2 regions of the Streptomyces sp. WAC05292 genome follow, and region 1 is predicted to be linked to the other one. Evidence: riboswitches for the same ligand, from Rfam matches in the RefSeq annotation. Region 1 holds a riboswitch; the other holds the start of a gene.
What was found. A riboswitch is a leader RNA that binds a small molecule or an ion and turns the genes downstream of it on or off. The one in region 1 is predicted to bind S-adenosylmethionine.
Positions count from the first base shown of each region.

Region 2: it holds a riboswitch for S-adenosylmethionine, as region 1 does, so the genes downstream of both, thrC (threonine synthase) here and EF903_RS11710 (aminotransferase class V-fold PLP-dependent enzyme) in region 1, are expected to answer to the same signal.

Region 1 covers NZ_RPSE01000076.1:1,003-19,267, forward strand. Annotated here, with positions in the region: gene EF903_RS11680 (C40 family peptidase) at 1-93, opposite strand, end outside; gene EF903_RS11685 (C40 family peptidase) at 319-1,344, opposite strand; gene EF903_RS11690 (NYN domain-containing protein) at 1,609-2,973, opposite strand; gene EF903_RS11695 (hypothetical protein) at 3,014-3,253, opposite strand; gene EF903_RS11700 (rhomboid family intramembrane serine protease) at 3,381-4,103, shown strand; gene EF903_RS11705 (Lrp/AsnC family transcriptional regulator) at 4,100-4,381, shown strand; gene EF903_RS11710 (aminotransferase class V-fold PLP-dependent enzyme) at 4,446-5,864, opposite strand; SAM riboswitch class IV at 6,093-6,209, opposite strand; gene trpD (anthranilate phosphoribosyltransferase) at 6,310-7,374, opposite strand; gene EF903_RS11720 (cytochrome bc complex cytochrome b subunit) at 7,517-9,139, opposite strand; gene EF903_RS11725 (ubiquinol-cytochrome c reductase iron-sulfur subunit) at 9,136-10,194, opposite strand; gene EF903_RS11730 (c-type cytochrome) at 10,191-11,000, opposite strand; gene EF903_RS11735 (heme-copper oxidase subunit III) at 11,075-11,695, opposite strand; gene EF903_RS11740 (hypothetical protein) at 11,884-12,285, shown strand; gene EF903_RS11745 (Ig-like domain-containing protein) at 12,368-13,615, opposite strand; gene EF903_RS11750 (cytochrome c oxidase subunit 4) at 13,733-14,131, opposite strand; gene ctaD (cytochrome c oxidase subunit I) at 14,128-15,852, opposite strand; gene coxB (cytochrome c oxidase subunit II) at 15,849-16,820, opposite strand; gene EF903_RS11765 (cysteine desulfurase/sulfurtransferase TusA family protein) at 17,171-18,265, shown strand, end outside.
Region 2 covers NZ_RPSE01000220.1:358-9,354, forward strand. Annotated here, with positions in the region: gene cpt (chloramphenicol phosphotransferase CPT) at 16-552, shown strand; gene EF903_RS21175 (phosphoribosylanthranilate isomerase) at 580-1,179, opposite strand; gene EF903_RS21180 (N-acetyltransferase) at 1,237-1,668, shown strand; gene EF903_RS21185 (Uma2 family endonuclease) at 1,812-2,399, shown strand; gene groL (chaperonin GroEL) at 2,478-4,097, opposite strand; gene EF903_RS21195 (cold-shock protein) at 4,482-4,685, opposite strand; gene EF903_RS21200 (MoaD/ThiS family protein) at 5,091-5,369, opposite strand; gene thrC (threonine synthase) at 5,419-6,723, opposite strand; SAM riboswitch class I at 6,742-6,895, opposite strand; gene EF903_RS21210 (glucosyl-3-phosphoglycerate synthase) at 7,077-8,054, shown strand; gene EF903_RS21215 (trehalose-6-phosphate synthase) at 8,118-8,997, shown strand, end outside.

The DNA of each region.
Region 1 (18,265 bases):
GGCTGCCGTGGCCGCGGCTGCTGCGGCGGTGAAGGCGGTGATCCTGGTGTTCCGGTCGGGGCTGACGAGCCCGGCCCGGCGAGGGGACGCCACGTGCAACCGCTCCCTTTCCGCAGTGCGGACCGGGTCCGCCCCGGGTGGGCGGCCGTGTTCCGGGCTCCGCGCGGGCAGACAGTAGCCGCGCGGCCGCGGGGCGGCCAACGTCCGGCGCGGGGCCGCACAGGGCTGCGCCCCGCTCTGACGCAGGTCATGGGCGGGGCGCGGGGTCCGGGGCGGTGGCGCGCAATTCGCCCGGATGGGCGGTGCGGGGTGCGCTCGTCAGATCCGGACGCCGAACTGGAAGGGCATGTTGTCGATGGACTCGTACTTGACGCCGCCGCGCGGGTTGGAGGCGTGCAGCACCGTGCCGTTGCCGGCGTAGAGGCCGACGTGGTGCAGGTCGGAGTAGAAGAACACCAGGTCGCCTGGTTGGAGGGCGCTGCGGCCTATGCGGGTGCCGTCGTTGGCCTGGGTCCAGGTGGTGCGGGTGATGCTGACGCCGGCCTGCTTGTACGCCCACTGCGTCAGCCCGGAGCAGTCGAAGGCGCTGGGACCGGTGGCTCCGGAGACGTAGGCGCTGCCCAGTTTGGTCTTGGCGGCGGCGAGGGCGGCTCCGGCGCGGCCGGAGGGCTTGGCGCTGCCGAGGTCGGCGCGGTCGCCGTCGGCGCGGCTCGCGCGGGCCTCCTCGTCCTTGAGCTGGGCGCGCTGCTGCGCGGTGAGGGTGTTGAGGAGGGCCTGGGCCTCGGCGAGCTTGTCCTGGGAGGCCTTCTTCTTCGCGCCGAGCTCCTTGCGGGTGGCGTCGAGGTCGGCGAGCTTGCCCGCGGCTTCCTGGCGCTGCTGGGAGAGGCTGCGCTGCTTGGCCTGGATCTTCTGGACGGCGTCGAGCTGGCGGCCCGTCAACTGCTGGAGGGTGGAGGCCTTGTCGAGGTAGGTGTCGGGGTCGCCGGAGAGGAACAGGGCGACGGACTGGTCCAGGCTGCCGCCCCGGTACTGGGCGCTGGCCATCGAACCGAGGGTGGCGCGGAGCCGGTTGAGCTCCTCCTGGCCGCGGGCGACCTGGTCCTGGATCCGCCCGATCTCCGTTTCGAGTTTCTCCTGGCGTTCCTTGGCCCCGTTGAACTTCTCGGTGGCCTGTTCCGCTTCCTCGTAGAGGGCGTCGACCTTGGCCTTGACCTCGTCCTTGTTCGGCTGGGCGGGGGCGGCGGACGCGCTGTGCGCGGAGAGGGCGACGGCTGCGGCGGCCGTGGCGGTCAGCACGGTGACGCGTGCGCGGTTCGGCTGCTTGGGACGACGGTGGGACGCCACGAAGCCGAGCTCCTTCTTCTTGGGGCCCGCCGGGGCCGGGTTGGCCGGCGCACCACGGCGGAACCTCCGCCGACACCCCGAATGAGTGATCTACCGCACGAAGGTTTGAGCAGACCCTAGTGAGCCCGCCGTGATCACTTCAAACCCCTGAAGGAAAAATTCCGCTCCTGCGGACAGGTTCTTCACCGCAGGCCACGCTGAGTGCCAGGGACTTGACGGTCCGTCCCGCGACGGCACCGTCAAATCGGGCATTCCAGCGAGGAGTTACGAAACGCGCGAAAGGCGCTTCAGCAGCAAAGCGGACGCCACGGGGCGCGCCCCCGCCTTCGCCACCCCGTCGGCCACCTCGCGGTCGGTGGAGACCACCACCACCGGTCGGCCGGGCGGCTCCGCCCGCACCAGCTGCCGGATCAGCTCGTCCGCCGTCACCCCGGGCTTGGAGAACAGCACCCGCACTCCGCGCGGCGGCGCGAGCAGCACCGGCGCGGCCAGCTCCGCCCCGTCGAAGACGCAGGTCATCTCGGCGCCCGTCTGCGCGGCCAGCATCGACAGCCCGCCCAGGAGCCGCAGCCGCTGCTTCTCCAGGGGCATCGTCGGATAGCCGGTCTTGGTCACGTTGTAGCCGTCCACGACCAGATGCGCCTGCGGCAGCGCCAGCAACTGGTCGAGCAGCGCCGGATCGGTCTCCGACAGTGCCCGCGCCGCGATGTCCTTCGGCGACATCCGGCCCGGCTCGACCGCGTCCGCCAGGTCGGCCGGCCGCGTCGAGACCGGCGGCAGCGCCAGTTCCCGCCGCAGCCCCTGGGCGGCGTCCAACACCGTGTCCAGCAGCAGCCGCAGGCGCATGTCCTCGATGCTGCGCCCCTCGCGGGTCGCGCGGCGGGAGGTCTCCAGCGCCGCCTCCACCTCGGCGAGCCGCGACTTGAGCCGGCGGTTCTCGCTCTCGGCGGCGGCCACCTGGGCGGCGGCCTCGGCGCGGACCGCGTCGATCTCCGCGGCCGCCTTCCGCAGGGCGGCCTCCCCGCGCTTGACGTCGCTGAGGGCGCTGCGCAGTTTGCGGTGAAGCGATTCGGCTTCCTTCCGCGCCGCCTCCAGCTCGCCGCGCATCTGCTCGCCGCCGGTCCGCTGGGCCTCCCGTACGTGGGCCAGCTCCGTGCGCAGCCGGTCGAGTTCGCGCCGGGTCTCCTCGTCCGCCCGCTCGGCGTCGGCGCGCTGCGCCTCCTCCCCCGCGGCGGCGACCAGCTTCACCCAGCCGGCGGGCCGCAGGACGTACGCCGCCGCGGCCACGTCGAGCGGGTCGGCCGCGGCGGGCGGGGCCCCGGAGTCCAGCGCCGCGGCCAGCTCGGCCTGCGCCTCGCGCACCTTCTCCGCGACGCGCCCCCGGAAGACGGGGTCGCTCTCCACTGCCGCGGCCATGGCGTTGCCCGCGAACTTGGCCCGCCGGGTCGGGGTGAACCGGGCGTACTGGCGCAGCTGCGCCGGGAGGTCCGCGACCGTCAGCGCCCCGAAGGCGTCCGAGACGAGCGCGACGACCCGTCGCCGCACGCCCTCCGGCAGCGGGCGGTCGAGCACCTCGGCGGCGTCGCCGGCCGCGTCGGCCGGCTCAGCGCCGCTTGCTGGCTCCACAATCCGTCACCCCTACCGTCCATCCCGGCGGGGCGCGGCTCCCTCAGGAGTCCGCGCCCGGCCTGTCCACGAGTTCGATCTGGTCCACCGCGTTGCACCAGCGGCAGCGGACCGACTCGATGGTCTCACTGACCACCTCGCGCTCCTCGACCTTGGGCTCCCCGGCAAGGTCCAGGTGGACGTACTCGACGACCTTCGACGAACGGGTGACGTCGAAGCGCGTCAGGTTGCCGCACAGCGTGCAGCGCCACCGGGTGGTCGCGGTCGGCAGGGGAACCGTCATCAGGCCGCACTCTCCTTCATAGCTCTTTCGATTAAAGCCGCCGTCCGCGCGAATCGGCGGCCCGCAGCACGTAACCCTACGGCCTGCCGGTGCGGCGGGGAGGGCCGGTCGGGCCATGCTCGACCGCATGATCGCAAAGTGGCGGGCCGTGCGGGCGGCGGCCGGGGGCCCGGTGGCCACGCACGCGCTGATCGCGGGCTGCTGCGCCGTGTTCCTGCTGGGCCCGGCTTCCGGGCTCAATCCGTCCTATGGCACGGGCGGGCAGCTGCTGGAGGCGGGCACCGCCCACTTCCGGCGGTGGGGCGTCGTCCCGGCCGAGCTCGCGCAGGGCTCGCCGCGGGCGCTGCTGACTCCGCTGACCGCGCTGTTCCTGCACGGCAGCTGGCTGCACCTGCTCGGCAACATGCTGTTCCTGCGCGTCTTCGGCGCGATGGCGGAGGAGCGGATGGGGCGACCGGCGTTCCTGTGCTTCTACGTGGGCACCGGCTACCTGGCCCTCGCCGGGTACGCGGCCGCCAACGCCTCCTCGCAGGAGACGCTGGTCGGCGCCTCGGGGGCCATCTCGGCGGTCCTGGGGGCGTTCCTGCTCCTCTTCCCGCGGGCCCGGGTGACCGCCCTGTTCCCGTTCCTGTACTTCCTGCCGCTGCGGCTGCCCGCGTGGCTGGTGCTGCTGTTCTGGTTCGCCCTGCAGTGGGTGGCCGCGCACCGGGCGGGCAGCGGGCCGGGGGTGGCGTACCTGGCGCACCTGGTGGGCTTCTCCCTGGGCTTCCTCCTCGCGTGGGTGCGCTGGGGCAGGGCGGCTAGAGTGAGGCGATCAGCGACGGCCACCGAGGGAGACAGCCAGCCGTGATCACCGCGATCGTGCTCATCAAGACCAGCGTGGACCGCATCCCCGAGATCGCCGAGTCGATCGCGGCGCTGGAGAACGTCAGCGAGGTCTACTCCGTCACCGGGACGTACGACCTGATCGCGCTGGTCCGCGTGGCCCGCCACGACGACCTCGCGGACATCATCCCCGGCCGCATCAGCAAGATCCCCGGTGTCGAGGCGACGGACACGCACGTGGCGTTCCGCACCTACTCCCAGCACGACCTGGAAGCCGCCTTCGCCATCGGCCTGGACGCCTGAGGCCCCGCCGTCCGGAGCCCCGCCGCCCGGAGCCCCGCCGCCCGGGGCGGCCCGCCGGGCGCCGTCAGACCGCCGGGACGCAGCGGCCGTCCTCGGTGCGGTACTGCCACTTCGCCCCGTCGGCGACGAGTTCCCGCACGGCCCGCAGGAAGCGGTCGACGTGCTCGTCGGGGGTGCCCGCGCCGAAGCTGACGCGGATCGCGTTCAGCGACCGCTCCCCCGGCTGCCGCGCCTCGGGGGCGTCGCAGGCGCCGGGCTCCTGGGGGGCGCCGCCCAGCAGGGTGCGCACCAGCGGGTGGGCGCAGAAGAGGCCGTCGCGGACGCCGATGCCGTACTCGGCGGACAGCGCGGCGGCGAAGTGGGAGCTGTTCCAGCCCTCCACGACGAAGGAGATGACGCCGACCCGCGGGGCGTCGTCCCCGAAGAGGGACAGCACCCGCACCTCGGGCAGGGCGGCGAGTCCCTCCCGGATCCGCGCGACGAGCCGGCGCTCTCGGGCGACGAGGGTGTCGAAGCCGGCCTCGGTCAGGGCCCGGCAGGCGGACGCGATCGCGTAGGCGCCGATGACGTTGGGCGAGCCGGCCTCGTGCCGGGCGGCCCCGGTGTGCCATGCGACGTCGACGCCGCCGTCCTCGCGGCGGGCCACGGTGCGGGAGGCCCCGCCGCCGGCCAGGTAGGGGCGGGCCTGCTGCAGCCAGTCGGCCCGGCCGGCCAGCACGCCGGAGCCGAACGGCGCGTACAGCTTGTGCCCGGAGAAGGCGACCCAGTCGACGTCGAGGCCGCGTACGGAGACCGGGTGGTGCGGGGCGAGCTGGGCGGCGTCGAGGACGATCCGGGCGCCGTGGGCGTGGGCTGCCGCCGCGAGCTCCCGGACGGGCCACAGCTCGCCGGTGACGTTGGAGGCCCCGGTGACGCAGACGAGGGCAGGGCCGGGGGAAGGGTCGCGGTCGGCGAGGGCCCGCTCCAGGGTGGCGACGGCCTCGGCGGGGGTGCGGGGCGCGTCGAGATGGGTGACCTGCCCGTCCCTCCAGGGCAGCAGCGCCGCGTGGTGCTCGGTCTCGAAGACGAAGACGCGGCAGTCGGCGGGGAGGGCCGCGGCGAGGAGGTTCAGGGAGTCGGTGGTGGAGCGGGTGAAGACGACCTGGTCGGAGGGGCGGCAGTCGAGGAAGGCGGCGACGGCGGCCCGGCTCTGCTCGAAGAGGTCGGTGGACAGCTGGGAGAGGTAGCCGGCGCCGCGGTGCACGCTGCCGTAGTAGGGGGCGTACGCGGCGACGTCGTCCCAGACGCGCTGGAGGGCGGGGGCGCTGGCGGCGTAGTCGAGGGCGGCGTAGACGGTCTCGCCGCCGGTGACGAGCGGGACGGTGACGTCCCGGCCGAGGACGGGCAGCGGCCCGGCACAGGCGGCGCCGCAGGCGTCGGCGTCGGCCGCGGCGTCAGCGGCGGCGGCGGTGGTGATGGCTGCGGTGTGCAGGGTTGCGGACATGGCGGAATCTCCCGGCTGCAGGGCTGAATGGCTTCGGAAACCACCCGTACGCGGGTACGGCGCTGCGCCGTCCGGGGTACGGGGAAGGCCTCGGGGCCGGCCGCGGCGCACACGCACGGGTACGCGGAAGGAGCCGGTCCGAGGGGTGAAGAAGGGGCGGTACGCCCTATCGCATTCGCTTGCTCACGGAAAACGCTCCTCGAGAGACCAGGACCCCTGGTGTCGAGGGATCCGCGCTTGCCGCGGACCTCGCTGCCCACGGCCTGGTCATCACCCGGGGCACCCCGCCACGGAAGGAGGGTTGCCGGACAGCAGGCCGGGGCCAAGACGCTGTCACTCGTGACCTGGTGAGCATCCTGCCACAAGATCCGGCACGCACAAGGCCCCGGTCCGCCATGCGGACCGGGGCCCGGCCGGAACACGCCCGGCAGGGGCCGGGGAGCCGTCAGGCGTTGGTGGCGGCCACCCACCGCTCCAGCGCGGCCCGCGCGGCCCCGGAGTCGATGGACTCGGCCGCGCGCGCGATGCCCGCCCCGATCTGCTCCTCCAGGGTCCCCGTGCCCGGCTCCAGGGCGACCAGCGCGGCCGCGGAGTTCAGCAGCACGGCGTCGCGCACGGGGCCGCTCTCGCCGGCCAGCAGCCGCCGGGCGACGTCGGCGTTGTACGAGGCGTCCGCGCCCCGCAGCTCCGCCACGTCGACCAGGTCGATGCCGACGTCGCGCGGGTCGAAGCCCTGCTCCTGCACCCGCCCGTCGCGGACCCACCACACGCGGGAGGTCGCCGTCGTCGTCAGCTCGTCCAGGCCGTCGTCACCGCGGAAGACCAGCGCCGAGGAGCCCCGCTCGGCGAGGACGCCCGCCACGATGGGCGCGACCCTGGCGTCGGCCACGCCGGTCGCCTGGGCCCGCACCCGCGCCGGGTTGGTGAGCGGGCCGAGGAAGTTGAAGGTGGTCCGGATCCCGAGCTCCCGCCGGGCGGCGGCGACGTGCCGCAGCGCCGGGTGGAACTTCACCGCGAAGCAGAAGGTGATCCCGGCCTCCTCGGCGACCTCGACCACCCGGGCGGGGGTCAGGTCCAGGTTGACGCCGAGCTTCTCCAGGACGTCCGAGGCGCCGCTCGCGGAGGACGCGGCCCGGTTGCCGTGCTTGACCACCTTCGCGCCGGTGCCGGCCACCACGACCGACGACATCGTCGAGATGTTGACGGTCTTCGCGCCGTCGCCGCCGGTGCCGACGATGTCCACCGTCCGGCCCGGCACCTCGATCAGGTTGGCGTGCGCGTACATGGTCCGCACGAGGCCGTTGATCTCCTCGACGGTCTCCCCCTTGGCCCGCAGGGCCACCATGAAGCCGGCGATCTGGGCGTCGCTGGCCTCGCCCCGCATGATCCGGTCCATGGCCCACGCCGTGTCGTCGGAGTGCAGGTCGCGGCCGGAGAGCAGGGCGTCGAGGACGGCCGGCCAGCTGCGGGCCGCCACGCTGTCGCCGCCTGCCGGGGTCACAACGTTCATGGTCCGCTCCTGGTGGTCCACGGTGGATGGGAAGGGGATCAGCCTATCCAGCCGCGCGGACGGCAAAGAGCCCCGTCCAGACCCTGGACGGGGCTCTCGCCGTGGCGACGCGGGGACGATCGGGGATCAGCCCCGCTCGGGATCAGTGGTGGCCGTGGCCGCTCTGGATCTCCTTGTACTCCTCCACCGTGGGCTTCGGAATCTGGTTGCCCTCGCCGTACATGCCCTTGCTGAGCTTGACGCGCAGCTTCTCCATGGCACCGACCTTGCGCTCCACGCCGTTCTCGTCGACCGTCGGGCCGATCTCGGCGGGCTGGTACTGGTGGTGCGAGGTGAGGGTGTGCAGCTTGTCCTGCGACAGCGGCTCGTGGACCTCGACGAACTCACCGTGCGGGAGGCGCTTGATGACGCCGGTCTCGCGACCGTGCAGCACCTTGTCGTGGTCACGGCGCTGCAGGCCGAGGCAGATGCGCTTGGTGACGATGAAGGCCAGGACCGGGACGGCGAAGAAGCCGATCCGGACGAACCACGTGATCGCGTTGATCGACAGGTGGAAGTACTGCGCGAACATGTCGTTTCCACCGCCGATGAGCAGGACGATGTACTCCGAGATCCACGCGACGCCGAAGGCCGTGCGGGTCGGGGCGTTGCGCGGGCGGTCGAGCAGGTGGTGCTCGCGCTTGTCACCGGTGACCCAGGACTCGATGAACGGCCACACCGCGATCGCACCGAGGACCAGCGGGAAGAGGATCAGCGGGATGAACACGCCCAGGACGAGCGTGTGGCCCCACAGGTTGATCTCCCAGCCCGGCATGGCGCGGATCAGGCCTTCCGGCATGCCCATGTACCAGTCGGGCTGCGCACCGGTGGACACGTGGTCCGGGCGGTACGGGCCGAGGTTCCAGATCGGGTTGATCGTGGCGATCGCCGCGATGGCCGCGATGACACCGAAGACCAGGAAGAAGAAGCCTCCGGCCTTGGCCATGTAGACCGGCAGCAGCGGCATGCCGACGACGTTGTTGTTCGTCCGGCCGGGGCCGGGGAACTGGGTGTGCTTGTGGTAGAAGACCAGGATCAGGTGGGCCACGAGCAGGCCCATCATGATGCCGGGCAGCAGCAGGATGTGGATCGAGTAGAACCGCGCCACGAAGTCGCTGCCGGGGAACTCGCCGCCGAAGAGGAAGAACGAGATGTACGTGCCGACGACCGGCACGGACAGGATCGCGCCCTCCATGAAGCGGACGCCGGTGCCGGAGAGCAGGTCGTCCGGCAGGGAGTAGCCGGTGAAGCCGGTGAACATGCCGAGGACCAGCAGCAGGAAGCCGAAGACCCAGTTGACCTCGCGCGGCTTGCGGAACGCGCCCGTGAAGAAGACGCGCATCATGTGCACGATCATCGCGGCGACGAAGATCAGCGCGGCCCAGTGGTGGATCTGCCGGATGAGCAGACCGCCGCGGACGTCGAAGCTGATGTCCAGGGTCGAGGCGAAGGCCTCGGACATCATGACGCCCTGCATCGGGACGTACGAGCCGTGGTACTCCACCTCGTTCATGCTCGGGTGGAAGAACAGCGTCAGGTACACACCCGTGAGGATGATGATGATGAAGCTGTAGAGGCAGATCTCACCCAGCATGAAGGACCAGTGGTCCGGGAAGATCTTGCGCATGTTCGCCTTGGCGAGGCTGTAGATGCCCAGGCGGCCGTCCGCCCAGTCGGCTACGCGCTCGCCGGCGGGCGCCTTCCGCTTGTCAGTGGCGGTACTCATCCGCGCTCCCAGAATGCAGGACCGACGGGCTCCTCGAAGTCGCCGAGCGCTTCGAGGAAGCCTTCGCCGTTCACGCCGATCCGCAGCTGCGGAAGCGCGTGGCCGGCGGGGCCGAAGATGACACGCGCGCCGTCGGAGAGGTCGAAGGTGGACTGGTGGCACGGGCAGAGCACGTGGTGCGTCTGCTGCTCGTACAGGCTGATCGGGCAGCCGACGTGGGTGCAGATCTTCGAGTAGGCCACGATGCCGTCGTGGGACCACTCGAGCTCGCGCTTGTCCTTGATGTCGTCCGGCTGGATGCGGACGATCATCACGGCGGCCTTGGCGATCTCGGTCTGGAACTCGTGGGTGCCCTCTTCCAGCCCCTCGGGCTGGACGAAGGTCAGCGAGCCGACCTGGACGTCCTCGGGACGCAGCGGCTCACCCGTGTTCTGGTTGATGAGCAGCTTGCCCTTGGCCCAGACGGTCTTGCGGAGCTTCTCCTCGGGCAGCGGGCCCAGGTCGCGCAGCAGGACCAGGCCGGACAGCGGCACCATGGCCAGCGCGCCCAGCAGGGTGTTGCGGATCAGCGGACGGCGGCCGATGGCCGACTCCTCGGCACCGGCGGCGAAGTCCGACATGACCTTCGCCTTGACGTCGGCCGGGGCCGCGATCGGGTGGCGGTCGTCGGCGACCTCGACGTCGGACATCAGCGTGCGGGCCCAGTGGACCGCGCCCGCGCCGATGCAGAAGAGGGCGGTGCCCAGGGTCATGCCCAGCGCGAAGTTGAGCGCGCTCACCTTCCCGAGCGGGAAGATGTAGACGATCTTGTCGACCGGGATGATCACGTACGCGGCGATGAAGGCGATCGTGGCCAGCATCGACACCGTGAACAGCATCGCCACGGTGCGCTCGGAGCGCTTCGCGGCGCGGTCGTCGATGTCCTGGATGCGCGGCTTGTGGACCGGCATGCCGGGGTCGGCGAACGGGTCGTCCGCGACCGCCACACCGCCGTGGTGGGCGTCGCCCTGCTCGCTCGGCAGGTGCTTGTCTTCGGGAATCTCTTGGCTACTCATGACTTCTTGGCCTTAGCGGTGTGGGCCGCGACCCAGACGGCGACAGCGATCAGCGCACCCAGACCGAAGATCCAGCCGAACAGGCCTTCCGAGACGGGGCCGAGGCCGCCGAGCTTCAGACCGCCGGGGTTGACCGACTTCTCGCCGTTCACGTTCTGGAGGTACGCGATGATGTCCTTCTTCTCCTTCTCCGGCATGACGCTGTCCGGGAAGGAGGGCATGTTCTGCGGGCCGGTGAGCATGGCCTCGTAGATGTGCTTCGGCGTGACGTCCTCGAGGTTCGGGGCGTACTTGCCGTTCGTCAGCGCGCCGCCCTCGCCGGTGAAGTTGTGGCACTGCGCGCAGTTGTTGCGGAACAGCTCGCCACCGTTGGCGATGTCGGCACCCGCCGGGTCGTACTGCTTCTTGGTCGGCGTGATCGGGCCGGCGCCGAGGGACGCGATGTACGCGGCCAGCTGGTCGATCTGCGCCTGGCTGTAGATGACCGGCTTCTTCGGCACCTGGGCGCCGGGCTGCTGGGCGGGCATGCGGCCGGTGCTCACCTGGAAGTCGACGGCCGCGGAGCCGACGCCGACCAGGCTGGGGCCGTCAGTGGTTCCCTCGCCACCGGTTCCGTGGCAGCTTGCGCAACCCACGGCGTAGAGCTTCTTGCCCTCCTCGATGGCGAGGGACTGGGCGGTTTCTTCGGCCTGCGCCTTGCCCGCAGGGGCGAAGGCGGCGTACAGCCCCCCAGTGGCCGCCAGCGCGAGGAGTAGAACGACGACCGCCGCCAGCGGATGGCGTCGTCGTGCGGAGAGCTTTTTCACGGATTACCCCGGTGTCAGGATCTTCTGCGTCGGTGTTTCTGGATGGATGCCGGGCGGGCCCGGCCACGTGTTCGCTACTTGATCAGGTAGATCGTGGCGAAGAGGCCGATCCAGACGACATCGACGAAGTGCCAGTAGTAGGACACGACGATGGCCGAGGTGGCCTGTTCGTGGGTGAACCTCTTGGCCGCGTACGTCCGGCCGAGGACCAGCAGGAAGGCGATGAGACCGCCCGTCACGTGCAGACCGTGGAAGCCGGTGGTCAGGTAGAACACCGAGCCGTACGGACCGGACGAGAGGCTCATGCCCTCGTGCTTGACCAGCTCGGTGTACTCGAACACCTGGCCGCCAATGAAGATCGCACCCATCACGAACGTGACGATGAACCACGTCCGGAGCTTCTTCACGTCACCGCGCTCGGCGGCGAAGACGCCGAGCTGGCAGGTGAGGGAGGAGAGCACCAGGATCGTGGTGTTCGTCGCCGAGAAGGGCAGATTCAGGGCCGAAGCCTGTTCTGACCAGTACTCGGCGCCCGTCACCGATCGCAGGGTGAAGTACATCGCGAAGAGGGCCGCGAAGAACATCAGCTCGGAACTCAACCAGATGATGGTTCCGACGCTGACGAGGTTCGGCCTGTTGACCGTCGGGTGCGCGTGCCCGGTATCTACTGTCGTTGCTGTCGCCACGACCGACATTATGTCGGTCGCTTATCCCGCCCTCACCCCGGGGGGTGCCGTTCGGAGTGTCAGGGCCGTGTGCAAGGCCCGAACGGCCCATCGGGCGGCGGTCGCCGGGCATACCGGAAGCGGTGTGGGCGGGGGGTTGCGAGGAGTAGCATCCCGCGCAACATCAACGTGATTCACGGCAACCGTGGAGGAACGAAATGCGGTCGACTGCACGGGTTCTGGTCTACAGCGACGATGCGAACACCCGGCAGCAGGTGCTCCTGGCCTCCGGGCGCAGGCCGGCCGCGGACCTGCCGCCGGTGGAGTTCGTGGAGTGCGCGACGCTGCCCGCGGTCCTGGGCGAGCTGGACGCGGGCGGGATCGACGCCTGCGTGCTGGACGGCGAGGCCGTCCCGGCGGGCGGAATGGGGGTGTGCCGGCAGATCAAGGACGAGGTGTTCCGCTGCCCGCCCGTGCTGCTGCTGATGGGCCGTCCGCAGGACGCCTGGCTGGCCACCTGGAGCCGCGCGGACGCGGCGGTGACCCTTCCGGTCGATCCGGTGGAGTTCGCGGACGCACTGGCGCGCCTGCTGCGCGCCCGGCTGTCGCTGGACGCGTAGCAGGCGTCCCGGCGGTGCGCGGGGCCCCCGGCGGGGCCCTGCGCACCGGGTCGCGGGCCCCGGGGGCCGGCGGGCCGCCGGGTCAGACCTGCGGGCGCAGGCGGGCCTGGTCGGCCGCGGTGCGGCCGTCGCGGGTGCCCGCGAGGAGGGCGCTGCCCTCGCGCCAGTCCTTCCAGTCCATGTTCCAGTCGCCGAAGCCGTTCCCGAAGGTGTCCATGTCCTCGCCGATGCTGTTGACGACCTGGACGATGTCGCCCTCGGTGATGTTCTCGTAGAACCAGGCGGCGTTCCCGGTGCTCATGCCGGTGCAGCCGTGGCTGACGTTCGCGTAGCCGTGGGACCCGACGGACCACGGGGCGGCGTGCACGTATTCACCGCTCCAGGTGACGCGTGTGGCGTAGTAGACGGGCAGGTCGTAGTTCTCGCTGCCGCCGATGCCGACGGTGTCCCCGCGCATACGGACGTAGTACTGCTTGCCGAGCACGACCTTGACGCCGTTGCGGGTGGAGAAGCCGGGCTTGCCGGTGGTGACCGGAATGGTGTTGATCACTTCTCCGTTGCGCTTGAACGTGAGGTAGTGCGAGGCGGCGTCGGTGATGACCTCGACGCGGTCCCCGATCTCCAGCGTCAGCGGGGTGCTGGCGGCTCCGTGGAGCTCGCCGTCGATCCTGACGCCCTCCAGGTTGCTCCGTACGGAGACGGTGCTGTGGGCGGGCCAGTACTCCTTGGGCCTGAAATGCAGCCGCTTGTCGTCGACCCAGTGCCAGGCGCCCTCGACCCCGGGAGGGGTGTCGACGACGAGGCCCCGTTCGACGACGGCGCGGGCCGCCTTGTCCTTGACGGGCTCGCTGAGGTCGGCGGTGAGGGGCTGCCCGACGCCGTACTTGCCCTTTTCCGGACCGAATTCGACGCTCAGGAGCTTCTTGGCCGGGGTGGTGTCGAACGTCAGCGTGCGCTGTCCGGGGGCACCCCGCTCGTCCTCGGTGCTGACGGTGACGGTGTAGCGCACGCCGGCGGCGAGGGGGCCGGTGCTCTGCCAGCGGTCGCCCTTGGCGGTGAGTTCGCCGGCGAGGTGGCGGCCGTGCACGTCCACGGCGGTGACGTCGGTGATGCGGCTTCCGCCCGTCCCCTTGGCGGTGACCTCCAGGGGGCGGTTGTGGTCGACGGGGCGGCCGCCCTGGACCTGGTTGAAGGCGATCTGCTCGCCCGCGTCGTGCGGGCGGGCTGACAGCGGGTTCTCGTGCGACCCGCATGCGGTGGCGCCGGCACCGAGGGACGCGACCAGCAGGGAGCAGCTGATGACCGCCCAGAGACGCGGTGAGTGGTTCATGGGGCCAACGCTAGGGAAATACGACAATCCCGGCGCGCGGGATGACTGCAAACGAGGGGCCCGGACTCCTCTGTTCGAGGAGTCCGGGCCCCAGGCGTTCGACCGAGCCGAGGACGGCTACTGGTTCTGGTTCTCACCCCGGTAGTACTCGTACACCCAGCCCCACAGGCCGATCAGGATGATCGGGGCCGAGAAGTACATGAGCCACCAGCCGAAGATGACGCCCATGAAGGCGAGCGAACCGCCGATCGCCAGCGAGAGCGGCTGCCAGCTGTGCGGGGAGAAGAACCCCAGCTCGCCCGCCTCGTCGGCGACCTCGGCCTCCAGGTTGTCCTGGGCCATCTCGTCGACGCGCTTGGCCGTGAAGGCCAGGTAGTAGCCGATCATCACGCTCAGGCCGAAGGCCAGGAAGAGCGCGGTGGTCCCCACGGGCTCCTTCGACCACACGCCGTACACGACGGCCATGATCAGAATGAAGGCGGAGAGCCAGAGGAACATCTTGCCCTGGATCTTCACTTGCCGGCCTCCTTGCCACCGGTGACGGCCTTGGCGCCGTGGTCCTCGAGGTGGTCGAGGGCCGCGATCTCCGGGTGGTGGAGGTCGAAGGCCGGCGACTCACTGCGGATGCGCGGCAGGGTGACGAAGTTGTGCCGCGGCGGCGGGCAGGACGTCGCCCACTCGAGCGAACGGCCGTAGCCCCACGGGTCGTCGACCTCGATCTTCTTGCCGTACTTGGCCGTCTTCCAGACGTTGTACATGAACGGCAGCATCGACAGGCCGAGCAGGAACGAGCTGACGGTCGAGATGGTGTTCAGCGCGGTGAAGCCGTCGGCGGCGAGGTAGTCCGCGTAGCGGCGCGGCATGCCCTCGGCACCCAGCCAGTGCTGCACCAGGAAGGTGCCGTGGAAGCCCACGAAGAGCGTCCAGAAGGTGATCTTGCCGAGGCGCTCGTCCAGCATCTTGCCCGTGAACTTCGGCCACCAGAAGTGGAAGCCGGAGAACATCGCGAAGACCACGGTGCCGAAGATGACGTAGTGGAAGTGCGCGACGACGAAGTACGAGTCGGAGACGTGGAAGTCCAGCGGGGGCGAGGCCAGGATGACGCCGGTCAGACCACCGAAGGTGAAGGTGATCAGGAAGCCGACGGCCCAGAGCATCGGGGTCTCGAAGGACAGCGAGCCCTTCCACATGGTGCCGATCCAGTTGAAGAACTTCACACCGGTCGGTACCGCGATCAGGAAGGTCATGAAGGAGAAGAACGGCAGCAGTACACCGCCGGTGACGTACATGTGGTGGGCCCACACGGTCACGGAGAGGCCGGCGATGGCGATCGTCGCGGCGATGAGGCCGATGTAGCCGAACATCGGCTTCCGCGAGAAGACCGGGATGACCTCGGAGATGATGCCGAAGAACGGCAGGGCGATGATGTACACCTCTGGGTGTCCGAAGAACCAGAAGAGGTGCTGCCACAGCAGTGCGCCGCCGTTGGCCGCGTCGAAGACGTGGCTGCCGAACTTGCGGTCGGACTCCAGCGCGAACAGGGCCGCCGCGAGGACCGGGAAGGCGAGCAGGACCAGGACACCGGTCAGCAGCACGTTCCAGGTGAAGATCGGCATGCGGAACATCGTCATGCCCGGAGCGCGCATGCAGATGATCGTGGTGATGAAGTTGACCGAGCCGAGGATGGTGCCGAAGCCGGAGAAGGCCAGACCCATGATCCACATGTCGGCGCCGATGCCCGGCGAGCGGACCGCGTCGGACAGCGGGGAGTAGGCGAACCAGCCGAAGTCGGCGGCGCCCTGCGGGGTGAGGAAGCCGGCCACCGCGATGGTCGAGCCGAAGAGGTACAGCCAGTACGCGAACATGTTCAGCCGCGGGAACGCCACGTCGGGCGCGCCGATCTGCAGCGGCATGATCCAGTTCGCGAAGCCGGCGAACAGCGGCGTGGCGAACATCAGCAGCATGATCGTGCCATGCATGGTGAACGCCTGGTTGAACTGCTCGTTCGACATGATCTGCGTGCCCGGACGGGCCAGCTCGGCGCGCATGAAGAGCGCGAGCACGCCGCCGATCAGGAAGAACACGAACGACGTGACCAGGTACAGCGTACCGATGGTCTTGTGGTCGGTCGTGGTCAGCCATTTGACCACCACGCTGCCAGGTCGCTTGCGCCGCACCGGCAGCTCGTTCTCGTACGAGTCTGCGGCGGCACCCTGGGATTCGTTGAGGATGCTCACAGTGTGTTCGTCTCCGCGTTCCGGGCCGGGTCAGTCTGCTTGATGCCGGCCGGCAGGAAGCCGGTCTGCCCCTTCTCGGCCAGTTCCTTCAGGTGCGCCCGGTACTCCTCGGGCGAGACGACCTTGACGTTGAAGAGCATCCGGGAGTGGTCGACGCCGCACAGCTCGGCGCACTTGCCCATGAAGACGCCCTCCTGGGTGGGCGTGACCTCGAAGACGTTGGTGTGGCCCGGGATGACGTCCTGCTTGAAGAGGAACGGCACCACCCAGAAGGAGTGGATGACGTCGTTCGACGACAGGATGAAGCGGACCTTCTCGCCCTTGGGCAGGTAGAGGGTCGGGCCGGGGTTGCCGGTCTCCGGGTTCCGGTCGCCCGGGATGCCCTTTTCGTAGACGCCTTCGGCGCCCGCCGGGAAGGCCTTGGTGTAGCGGTCCGGGATGCTGGCGAGTTCCTTGGGAACCGCGCCGGCCTTCGGGGTGGCCGCGTCGCCGTCGACGTTCTCGATGTAGTTGAAGCCCCAGCTCCACTGGAAGCCGACCACGTTGATGGTGTGCGCCGGCTTCGAGAGGGCGAGGAGCTTGGACTCGTCACGCGCGGTGAAGTAGAACAGCACCGAGACGATGATGAGCGGGACCACGGTGTACAGCGCCTCGATGGGCATGTTGTACCGGGTCTGCGGGGGGACCTCCACCTTCGTCCGGCTGCGCCGGTGGAAGATGACGCTCCACAGGATCAGGCCCCAGACCAGGATGCCGGTGACCAGAGCGGCCGCCCAGGACCCCTGCCACAGGGACAGGATGCGAGGCGCCTCCTCCGTGACCGGGTAGGGCATCCCGAGGCGGGGGAAGTCTTTCCATGTGTACGAGCAACCAGTGGCGGTCGCCAGGACCACGCCCGCAGTCAGCGCCTGCAGCAGCTTCCGCCGCATCGGGCGCCGCGGCGAGCGGTCGGAGCCGTAGGGACTCACGTAGCGCCTTCCCGAGAGTCTCGGCCCGCGCGGCCGGCCGCGGCCGTGTTCGGGTCGGTCGCCGGCCCTGACGCAGGCAGGGGTTTGGATGTTTATGCGGACCAAACCCTACTGGACGCTATTTGGGGTCGCGCGGGGAGGGTGCCCAACGCGCCGCTACTGCCCCCGAAGGGATGGATCCGCCGTACGGGGGACGGGCGGACACCGGCTGAACGGCCGTGTGGGGGCGGCTTCTGACGGGCCCTGCGCTCCGGCCCCGCGGTCCGGCGGCGGCGGGCAGCGGGCGGGCCGGACGGCGCCGCGCACCGGGTCGGCGCGGTGCCCGCGGACCGCTGCCTTACGGTGACGGGATGCCGTACTTCGACACCGCGTCCACCGCACCGCTGCACCCCGTGGCCCGGCAGGCGCTGGCGGCCGCCCTCGACGAGGGCTGGGCGGACCCCGCCCGGCTGTACCGGGAGGGCCGGCGTGCTGCGCTCCTGCTGGACGCGGCGCGCGAGGCGGCGGCGGAGGCCGTCGGCTGCCGCGCCGACGAGCTCGTGTTCACTCCTTCGGGGACACAGGCGGTCCACTCCGGCATCGCGGGCGCACTCGCCGGGCGCCGGCGCACCGGCCGGCACCTGGTGGTGTCCGCGGTCGAACACAGTTCGGTGCTCCACGCGGCCGACGTGCACGCGGCCGCGGGCGGCTCGGTGGCCCAGGTGCCGGTCGACCGCACGGGCGCCGTCACCGCCGAGGGGTACGCGGACGCGCTGACCGCGTCGACCGCGCTGGCCTGCCTGCAGTCCGCCAACCACGAGGTGGGCACGGTGCAGCCGGTCGCCGAGGTCGCGGACGTCTGCGCGGAGGCCGGCGTCCCGCTGCTGGTGGACGCAGCCCAGTCGCTCGGCTGGGGGCCGGTGGAGGGCGCCTGGTCGGTGCTCGCGGCGAGCGCCCACAAGTGGGGCGGCCCGCCCGGCGTCGGACTGCTGGCCGTCCGCAAAGGTGTCCGGTTCTCGCCGCAGCACCCGGCGGACGAGCGGGAGTCGGGCCGCTCCCCCGGCTTCGTGAACCTCCCGGCCGCCGTCGCGGCCGCGGCCTCCCTGCGGGCGGTGCGCGCCGAGGCGGAGGCGGAGGCGGCCCGGCTGCGGGTCCTGGTGGACCGGATCCGGCGGCGCGTGGCCCGGCTCGTGCCGGACGTCGAGGTGGTCGGCCACCCGGACCGGCGGCTGCCGCACCTGGTGACGTTCTCCTGCCTGTACGTCGACGGGGAGACCCTGCTCCACGAGCTGGACAAGGCGGGCTATTCGGTCTCCTCCGGCTCGTCCTGCACCAGCTCCACCCTGACGCCGAGTCACGTGCTGCGGGCGATGGGGGTGCTGTCGGAGGGGAACGTGCGGGTCTCCCTGCCGCCGGGGACGGCGGCGGAGGACGTCAACGGCTTCCTGGAGGTGCTGCCCGGCGCG
Region 2 (8,997 bases), on a different contig from region 1:
GCCTACCGTGGGGCCGTGGCCACACAGATGATCGTCCTCAACGGGGGCTCCAGCTCCGGCAAGTCCGGGATCGCCCGCTGCCTCCAGGCCGTGCTGCCCGAGCCCTGGCTCGCCATCGGCGTCGACACCCTGATCGAGACCATGCCCGCGGCGATGCATTCCTCGGACGCCGGTCTCGACATCGGCGCCGACGGCGCCGTCAGCACCGGGCCGGCGTTCGCCGCGCTGGAGGCGGCCTGGCGGGCCGGCGTCGCCGAGATGGCCCGGGCCGGCGCCCGGATCGTCGTCGACGACGTCTTCCTCGGCGGCGTCGAGTCCCGCGAGAGGTGGGAGGCCGTCCTCGGCGGGCTGGACGTCCTCTGGGTCGGCGTGCGCTGCAAGGCCGAGGTGGCCGCCGGCCGCGAGACCGCCCGCGGCGACCGCGCCCCCGGCATGGCCGCCCTCCAGGCCGAGACCGTCCACCGGGGCATGGTCTACGACGTGGAGGTCGACACCACGCACACCGAATCCCTGGACTGCGCCCGCGCCATCGCCGCCCGCGTCGTCCGCTGACGGCAGGACCGGGCGCCGGCCCCGGTCTCAGCCGCGGGCGGCCGCGACGAACGCCCTGATCAGATCCGGGGACTTCACGCCGCGCTCGCTCTCGACGCCGCTGGAGACGTCCACGCCCCACGCACCGGTCGTCTCCACGGCCTCCCGTACGTTCGCCGGGTCCAGGCCGCCGGCCAGCAGCCACTGCCCGAGCGGGGCCGTGAACTCCTTCGCGGCCCAGTTCCACGGCTTGCCGGAGCCCGGGTCGGGGGCGTCGATCAGCAGCAGGTCCTCCCCGTACTCCCCGCACCGCTCCACCCGCAGGGCGGTGGCCCGCAGCAGGGTGCGGCCCTCCGCGCGGAGCGCCCCGTAGAACTCGGGGCCCTCGTCGCCGTGCAGCTGCACGCCCCGTACGCCGCTCCCGTCCGTCAGGCGCCGGACCTCCTCGACGGGCTGCCCGCGGAAGACGCCCACGGTCAGGACCCCGGCGGGCACGCGCGCGGCGAGCTCCCGGGCCTCGGCGGCGCCGATGGTGCGGGGGCTGCCCGGGGCGAAGACGAACCCGACGGCGTCGGCGCCCGCGGCCACGGCCGCATCGACGTCGCGGGCGGTCCTCAGACCGCAGATCTTCACGAAGAGGTCGCTCATGCACCCAGTGAAACAAATCCGCGTGACGCGCTCCGGGCGATCTTGAAGACTGGGCGCATGACCGACGCGACGCACACCCTCACCACCGGCGGCCCCGACTCCGGCCTCGACGAACGCCTCGGCAAGGAGCTGGACGCCTTCAACAGGGAGGCGTCCGGCAGCGCCCCCGAGGAGTTCGCCGTGCGCGTGGAAGACGCCGCGGGGAACCTCGTCGCGGGCCTCAGCGGCTGGACCTGGGGCGACCGGGCGGGCATCGCGATGGTGTGGGTGCGGGAGGACAGCCGGCGCGACGGCTGGGGCGGCAGGCTCCTCGCCGCGGCGGAGGCCGAGGCCGCGGCCCGCGGCTGCCGCTCGATCACGGTGTCCTCGTTCACGTTCCAGGCGCCGGCGTTCTACGCCCGCCACGGCTACGAGGAGACCGCCCGCGTCCCCGGCTTCCCCGGCGGCCACGAGGACGTCCACTTCCTGAAGGCCCTCCCGGCCGCCTGAGGCCTTCCCCGTTCCGGAGCCGCCACCCGCCGGGGTGGCGGCTCCGCCCGTCTCCGGCCGCGGCGCCCGCCCCGCCGTACCGTGGACCCACCCGCGCAGGGCGTCGGCGCCCGGCACCCGCCCCGGAGGAGACGGTGACGACCATGACGACCGAGCGGGACGCCGCCCCGGAGGGCCTGCCCCGGCCCGTGTTCGAAAGCCTTCTGCGCACCGTCGAGGAGATGGCCGCGCCGGACGGCTTCAGGGCGGAGCTCATCCGCGGGAAGATCATCGTCTCGACGTGGCCCGGGCCGCGGTCCCTGCGCTGCCTGCGCGTCCTGCGCGAGCGGATCGCCGCCCACGCACCGCAGGGGCACGTCGTCGACGCCGCCCCGGTCCTGTTCCGGTTCCCCTCGCCCGGGCGCGCGTACGGGCCCTCCCTCTTCTCGGCCGACGAGGCGGCCTTCGAAGCCGACGGCCGCAGTGCGGACGGGTCCGCACTCTCCTTGGTCGCGGAGTCCACCTCCGTCTCCACCCGGGACGCCGACTGGGTGGAGAAGCTGGAGGTGTACGGCCGCCTGGTGCCCGTCTACCTGGTCGTCGACATGCAGGAGTCGGAGATCACCTGCTTCTCCGACCCCTCGCCGCACGGCTACCGCTCCCGGCAGACGGTGCCCTTCGGGAAGCCCCTGACCGTCGCGGAGCCCTTCGGCTTCGAGTTCGACACGGCCGGATTCCGGTCCACGTCCTGAAACACGCCGAGGGCGGCACCCCTCCGGATGGAAGGGGTGCCGCCCTCGGTCGGGAACAGCCGATCAGCGCGGGGCCGATCAGAAGTCCATGTCACCGCCCGGCATGCCGCCCGGAGCGGCGGCGGCCTTCTCCGGCTTGTCGGCGATGACGGCCTCGGTGGTCAGGAACAGCGCGGCGATCGACGCGGCGTTCTGCAGGGCGGAGCGCGTGACCTTCGCCGGGTCGATGATGCCCTCGGCGATCATGTCGACGTACTCGCCGGTCGCGGCGTTCAGGCCGTGGCCCGGGGTCAGGTTGCGCACCTTCTCCACCACGACGCCGCCCTCGAGGCCGGCGTTGACGGAGATCTGCTTCAGCGGGGCCTCGAGGGCCAGCTTGACGGCGGCGGCACCGGTGGCCTCGTCGCCCTCCAGCTCCAGCTTCTCGAAGACCGAGGAGGCCTGCAGCAGGGCCACGCCACCACCGGCGACGATGCCCTCCTCGACGGCGGCCTTCGCGTTGCGGACGGCGTCCTCGATGCGGTGCTTGCGCTCCTTGAGCTCCACCTCGGTCGCGGCGCCGGCCTTGATGACGGCCACGCCGCCGGCCAGCTTCGCGAGGCGCTCCTGGAGCTTCTCGCGGTCGTAGTCCGAGTCGGAGTTCTCGATCTCGGCGCGGATCTGGTTCACGCGACCGGCAACCTGGTCGCTGTCACCGGCACCGTCGACGATGGTGGTCTCGTCCTTGGTGATGACGACCTTGCGGGCGCGGCCCAGCAGGTCCAGGCCGGCGTTCTCCAGCTTGAGGCCGACCTCCTCGGAGATGACCGTGCCGCCCGTGAGGATGGCGATGTCGCCGAGCATGGCCTTGCGGCGGTCGCCGAAGCCCGGGGCCTTGACGGCGACGGACTTGAAGGTGCCGCGGATCTTGTTGACGACCAGGGTCGACAGGGCCTCGCCCTCGACGTCCTCGGCGATGATCAGCAGCGGCTTGCCCGACTGCATGACCTTCTCCAGGAGCGGCAGCAGGTCCTTGACGTTGCTGATCTTGGAGTTGGCGATCAGGATGTACGGGTCGTCGAGGGACGCCTCCATACGCTCCATGTCGGTGGCGAAGTACGCCGAGATGTAGCCCTTGTCGAAGCGCATGCCCTCGGTGAGCTCGAGCTCCAGACCGAAGGTCTGCGACTCCTCGACGGTGATGACGCCTTCCTTGCCGACCTTGTCCATGGCCTCGGCGATGAGCTCGCCGATCTGGGTGTCGGCGGCGGAGATGGAGGCCGTGGAAGCGATCTGCTCCTTGGTCTCGACGTCCTTCGCCTGCTCCAGCAGGGCGCCGGAGACGGCCTCGACGGCCTTCTCGATGCCGCGCTTGAGGGCCATCGGGTTGGCGCCGGCCGCCACGTTGCGCAGGCCCTCGCGGACGAGCGCCTGGGCGAGGACGGTCGCGGTGGTCGTACCGTCGCCGGCGACGTCGTCCGTCTTCTTGGCGACTTCCTTGACCAGCTCGGCGCCGATCTTCTCGTACGGGTCCTCGAGCTCGATCTCCTTGGCGATGGAGACACCGTCGTTGGTGATCGTGGGGGCGCCCCACTTCTTCTCAAGGACGACGTTGCGACCCTTGGGGCCAAGGGTGACCTTGACGGCGTCGGCGAGCTGGTTCATGCCGCGCTCGAGGCCGCGCCGGGCCTCCTCGTCGAACGCAATGATCTTGGCCATCTGAAGTGGTCCTCCAGGACTGGGGTTTCCCCCTGCGCCGCCAGGCGCGCGGGGAGGGGTGGATTGCTCCGGACCGCGTCCGCGCCCGCGACGGACGGCCTGCGTGACCGGCGGTTCCTTCCCGCCGGACCTGCGGGCCTCACCGACCCGGTCCCGTGTAGTAGCACTCTCACTCGTAGAGTGCTAACGCCAATGATTAGCACTCGACCCCCGCGAGTGCAAGCGGCTTCCCGCCATCCCCGGCCACCGCAGGCGACACGCCCGCCGCGGCGCCGGCGGCCGGAAGGGCGGCGGAGCGGCCCCGGCCCGGAACGCACGGAGGGCCCGCACCCCTCCTCAGGATGCGGACCCTCGTGTATGCGTCGGTGGTCGATCGCGCCGGGACTAGACGGCGAGCTTGACCATGTCCGCCTGCGGACCCTTCTGGCCCTGCGAGATCTCGAACTCGACCCGCTGACCCTCTTCAAGGGTGCGGTACCCGTCCATCTGGATGGCGCTGTAGTGGACGAACACATCCGCACCACCGTCGACCGCGATGAAGCCGTAGCCCTTCTCCGCGTTGAACCACTTGACGGTGCCCTGAGCCATGCCTAACTCCCCTATTACTGGCCCTTGCGCAGGACCGCACTTCGCGGTCCCGGGTCAGAACTTGCGCCGGAACGCCTCGACCGCGGCTGAATGTATCTGCACCGGTGCTGTCTGCAACAGGTCAATCCGACGAGAAATCTGGTCACACCGAAAGCGGAAAATAGACCGAAAATTTGTCATATTCCCGGGCAACTCGGACCTGGCATATCGCGCCAAAGCCCCATAACGCACCCGCACATTGACTCAATGTCACCCATCACGCGACCCGTTCATATGCGGCGGGCAAGAACAGCGGAGGGGACTTCCCCAACTCTACCGCGCCCAACCAAGCAGAATTACCCCCTCCGCTTTTTGCCGGAGGGGGTAATCGGGGTCGTGCGCGTGCGTAAGGGTGCGTGCGTGCGGTCAGCAGCCGCCGGCGACGGCCGGAATGATGGACACGCCCGCGCCGTCCGGCGTCGCCGCCTCCAGCCCGCCCTCGAAGCGGACGTCGTCGTCGTTGACGTACACGTTCACGAAGCGGCGCAGCCTGCCCTGGTCGTCCAGGACGCGCGCGGCGATCCCGGGGTGGTTCGCGTCCAGCGACGCGATGACCTCGGCGAGGGTGGCGCCCTCGGCGGGCACCTCGGCCTGGCCGCCGGTGTAGGTGCGCAGGATGGTGGGGATGCGGACGTTGACGCTCATGGCGCTTCTGCCTTTCCGGGCGCGGGGTGCAGCGGGGTGCAGGGGAGGGTCAGGCCAGGCCGGCGGCGCGGAACGCGTCCAGGCTCGGGCGGATCACGGCGGTCTGCCCGCTGTCGGCGGCCACCGCCTCCAGGGTCTTCAGGCCGTCGCCGGTGTTGAGGACGACGGTGGTCAGCGAGGGGTCGAGCTGCCCGTTCTCGATCAGCTTCCTCGTCACGCCGACGGTCACGCCGCCGGCGGTCTCCGCGAAGATGCCCTCGGTCCGGGCCAGGACCTTGATGGCCTCGACGACCTGCTCGTCGGTGACGTCCTCGACGTAGCCGCCGGTGCGGCGCGCGATGTCCAGCACGTACGGGCCGTCCGCCGGGTTGCCGATCGCGAGGGACTTCGCGATCGTGTTCGGCTTCTGCGGGCGGACCACGTCGTGGCCGGCCTTGAACGCGGTCGACACCGGGGAGCAGCCCTCGGCCTGCGCGCCGAAGACCCTGTACGGCCGGTCCTCGACCAGGCCCAGCTTCACGAGCTCCTGCAGACCCTTGTCGATCTTGGTGAGCTGCGAGCCGGAGGCGATCGGCACCACGATCTGGTCGGGCAGCCGCCAGCCGAGCTGCTCGCAGATCTCGTACGCCAGCGTCTTCGAGCCCTCGCCGTAGTACGGGCGCAGGTTGACGTTGACGAAGCCCCAGCCCTCGCCCAGCGGGTCGCCGATGAGCTCGGAGCAGAAGCGGTTCACGTCGTCGTAGTTGCCCTCGATGCCGACGAGGTCGCCGCCGTACACGCCCGCCATGACGACCTTGCCCTGCTCCAGGTCGTGCGGGATGAACACGCAGGAGCGGAAGCCGGCGCGCGCCGCGGCGGCGCCGACCGCGCCGGCCAGGTTGCCCGTGGAGGAGCAGGACAGGGTGGTGAAGCCGAAGGCGCGGGCGGCCTCGACCGCGATCGCGACGACGCGGTCCTTGAAGGAGTGCGTCGGGTTGCCGGAGTCGTCCTTGACGTACAGCTTGCCGGTGACGCCCAGCTCCTTGGCCAGGTTCTCGGCATCGACGAGCTTGGTGAAGCCCGGGTTCAGGCTCGGCTTGGAGGCCACGTCCGCGGGGACGGGCAGCAGGGGGGCGTAGCGCCAGATGTTGTTCGGGCCGGCCTCGATCGCCGCGCGCAGCGCCTCCGGGTCGCCGGTCGGCAGCTCGTACGCGACTTCGAGGGGCCCGAAGCACTCGGCGCAGGCGAAAATGGGTCCGAGCTCGAAGCGGGTGCCGCACTCGCGACAGGAAAGCCCGGCCGCGGGGCCGAGGTCCACGGAGGGCGCAGAAGCGGAGGTTCCGGCGGAAGGTACGGCAACGGTCTGTGCAGCCATGATCGGCGAGGCCCTTTCTCCTCATCTTCCCCATGGCGCACTTCGCCATGAGACGGAATTGGCACCTTCCCTAGCCGGGGACCTCGCTGCTGCTGCACGCAGCGGCGGGAAACCGACTGGAGGGTTGCCGGGGCTTCAACGGGCCGTGTCCCTCTGCCCCTCTGGATGAGCGGTATGGCGCGGGGCGCGCGACGGCGCACCCCGGCATTTGTCGGAAGGACCCCCGGCATGCGGCGGTCCTTCGCGTTGTTCAAGACTGTAACCGAAGCTCCGAGCGGTTGAGACAGCCGTCCGAAGCGCGAGATGGATCATTTTTCGGCCGAACCGGCCGAGGGAAGCAGGGAGAGCCGAACGTGCTGGAAGAGGTGGAGCGCTGGCTCGCGGACCGCTCCTGGTCCGCGGCCGACCGGCCGCTCGACCAGCTGCTGGCCGCCAAACGCGCGGCCGGCACCAGGGTCAGCGTCGTCCTGCCCGCCCTCGACGAGGAGGCGACCGTCGGCGACATCGTCGAGGTCATCCGGCGCGAACTCGTCGACGGGCTGCCGTACCCGCTCGTCGACGAGCTCGTCGTCGTCGACTCCGGATCCGCCGACCGCACCGCCGAGGTCGCCGCGAAGGCCGGCGCCACGGTCGTCCACCGCGACGACATCCTGCCCCGCATCCCGGCCGTCCCCGGCAAGGGCGAGGTGCTGTGGCGCTCGCTGCTGGCCACCACCGGGGACGTCGTCTGCTTCGTCGACGCCGACCTGCGCGACTTCTCCGCCGCGTTCGTCACCGGCATCGTCGGCCCGCTGCTGACCGAGCCCGACGTGCACTTCGTCAAGGCCATGTACGACCGCCCCCTCGGCGACGCCCCCGGCCAGGGCGGCCGCGTCACCGAACTCGTCGCCCGCCCCCTGCTCAACCTGCACTGGCCGCGGCTCGCCGGCTTCGTCCAGCCGCTCGGCGGCGAGTACGCCGTCCGCCGCAGCCTGCTGGAGCGGCTGCCGTTCCCCGTCGGCTACGGCGTCGAGCTGGGCCTCCTCGTCGACGCCCTGCACACCGTCGGGCTCGACGCCCTCGCCCAGGTGGACGTGGGCGTCCGGCTCCACCGGCACCAGGACGGGCAGGCGCTGGGCCGGATGGCCGCCGCGATCTACCGCACCGCGCAACTGCGGCTCTCCCGCGGGCACTCCCCCGGCCACCGCCGGGGGCACCCGCAGGTGCGGCCGGCGCTGACCCAGTTCGAACGCGGGCCGCACGGCTTCGAACCGCGCACCCACCCCGTGGACACCGAGGAGCGGCCGCCCATGGCCGACATCGAGGAGTACACGGTCCGACGCGTGGCGTGACGGCGGGCGAACACGGGTGAAACCGGACGTTTGAGCGGGCGCGGGCCGGGCTAGGTTCGCCGCATGGCTTCCCAGGTACTCGTCGCCGCGAACCGCGGTCCGCTCTCCTACGACCTCGACTCCGACGGCACCCTCGGTGCCCGCCGCGGCGGAGGCGGCCTCGTCTCCGGGCTGTCGGCCGCCCTGGCCGAGCAGCCGGGCGCGCTGTGGATCTGCGCCGCCCTCTCCCCGGGCGACCGCGAGGCCGTCCGCCGCGGCGTCGCCGAGCCCGGCGTCCGGATGCTGGACATCGATCCCGACACCTACGACGCCGCGTACAACGGCATCGCCAACTCCGTCCTCTGGTTCACCCACCACCACCTGTACGACATCCCGCGCACCCCCGTCTTCGACGCCGCCTTCCGCCGCCAGTGGGAGGCGTACACCGCCTACAACCGGGCCTTCGCCGAAGCCCTCGCCGAGGAGGCCGGGCAGGGCGCCTGCGTGCTCGTGCAGGACTACCACCTCGCCCTCGTCCCCGGCATGCTCCGCGAACTCCGCCCCGACCTGCGCATCGCCCACTTCACGCACACCCCGTGGGCCTCCCACGAATTCCTGCAGATGCTCCCCGACGACATCCGCGCCGACCTGCTGTGGGGCATGCTCGGCGCCGACCTGCTGGGCTTCCACACCTGGGCGTGGGCTCACTCCTTCCTCGGCTCCGCCCGCCTCGACGACGAGCGGGGCACCGCCGAGCCGATGATGCCGGCCGGGACCGGCGGCGAACGGTACGTCGCGAAGAACCCCCTCGGCCCCGTACGGCACCGCCGCACCGACGTGGCGGTCTTCCCGCTCGGCGTCGACGCCGACGAACTGCGGCGGCTCGCCGGCCGGCCCGAGGTCGACGAACGGCTCGCCGAGCTGCGGGCCGCGATCGGCGACCGCAAGACGATCGTCCGCGTGG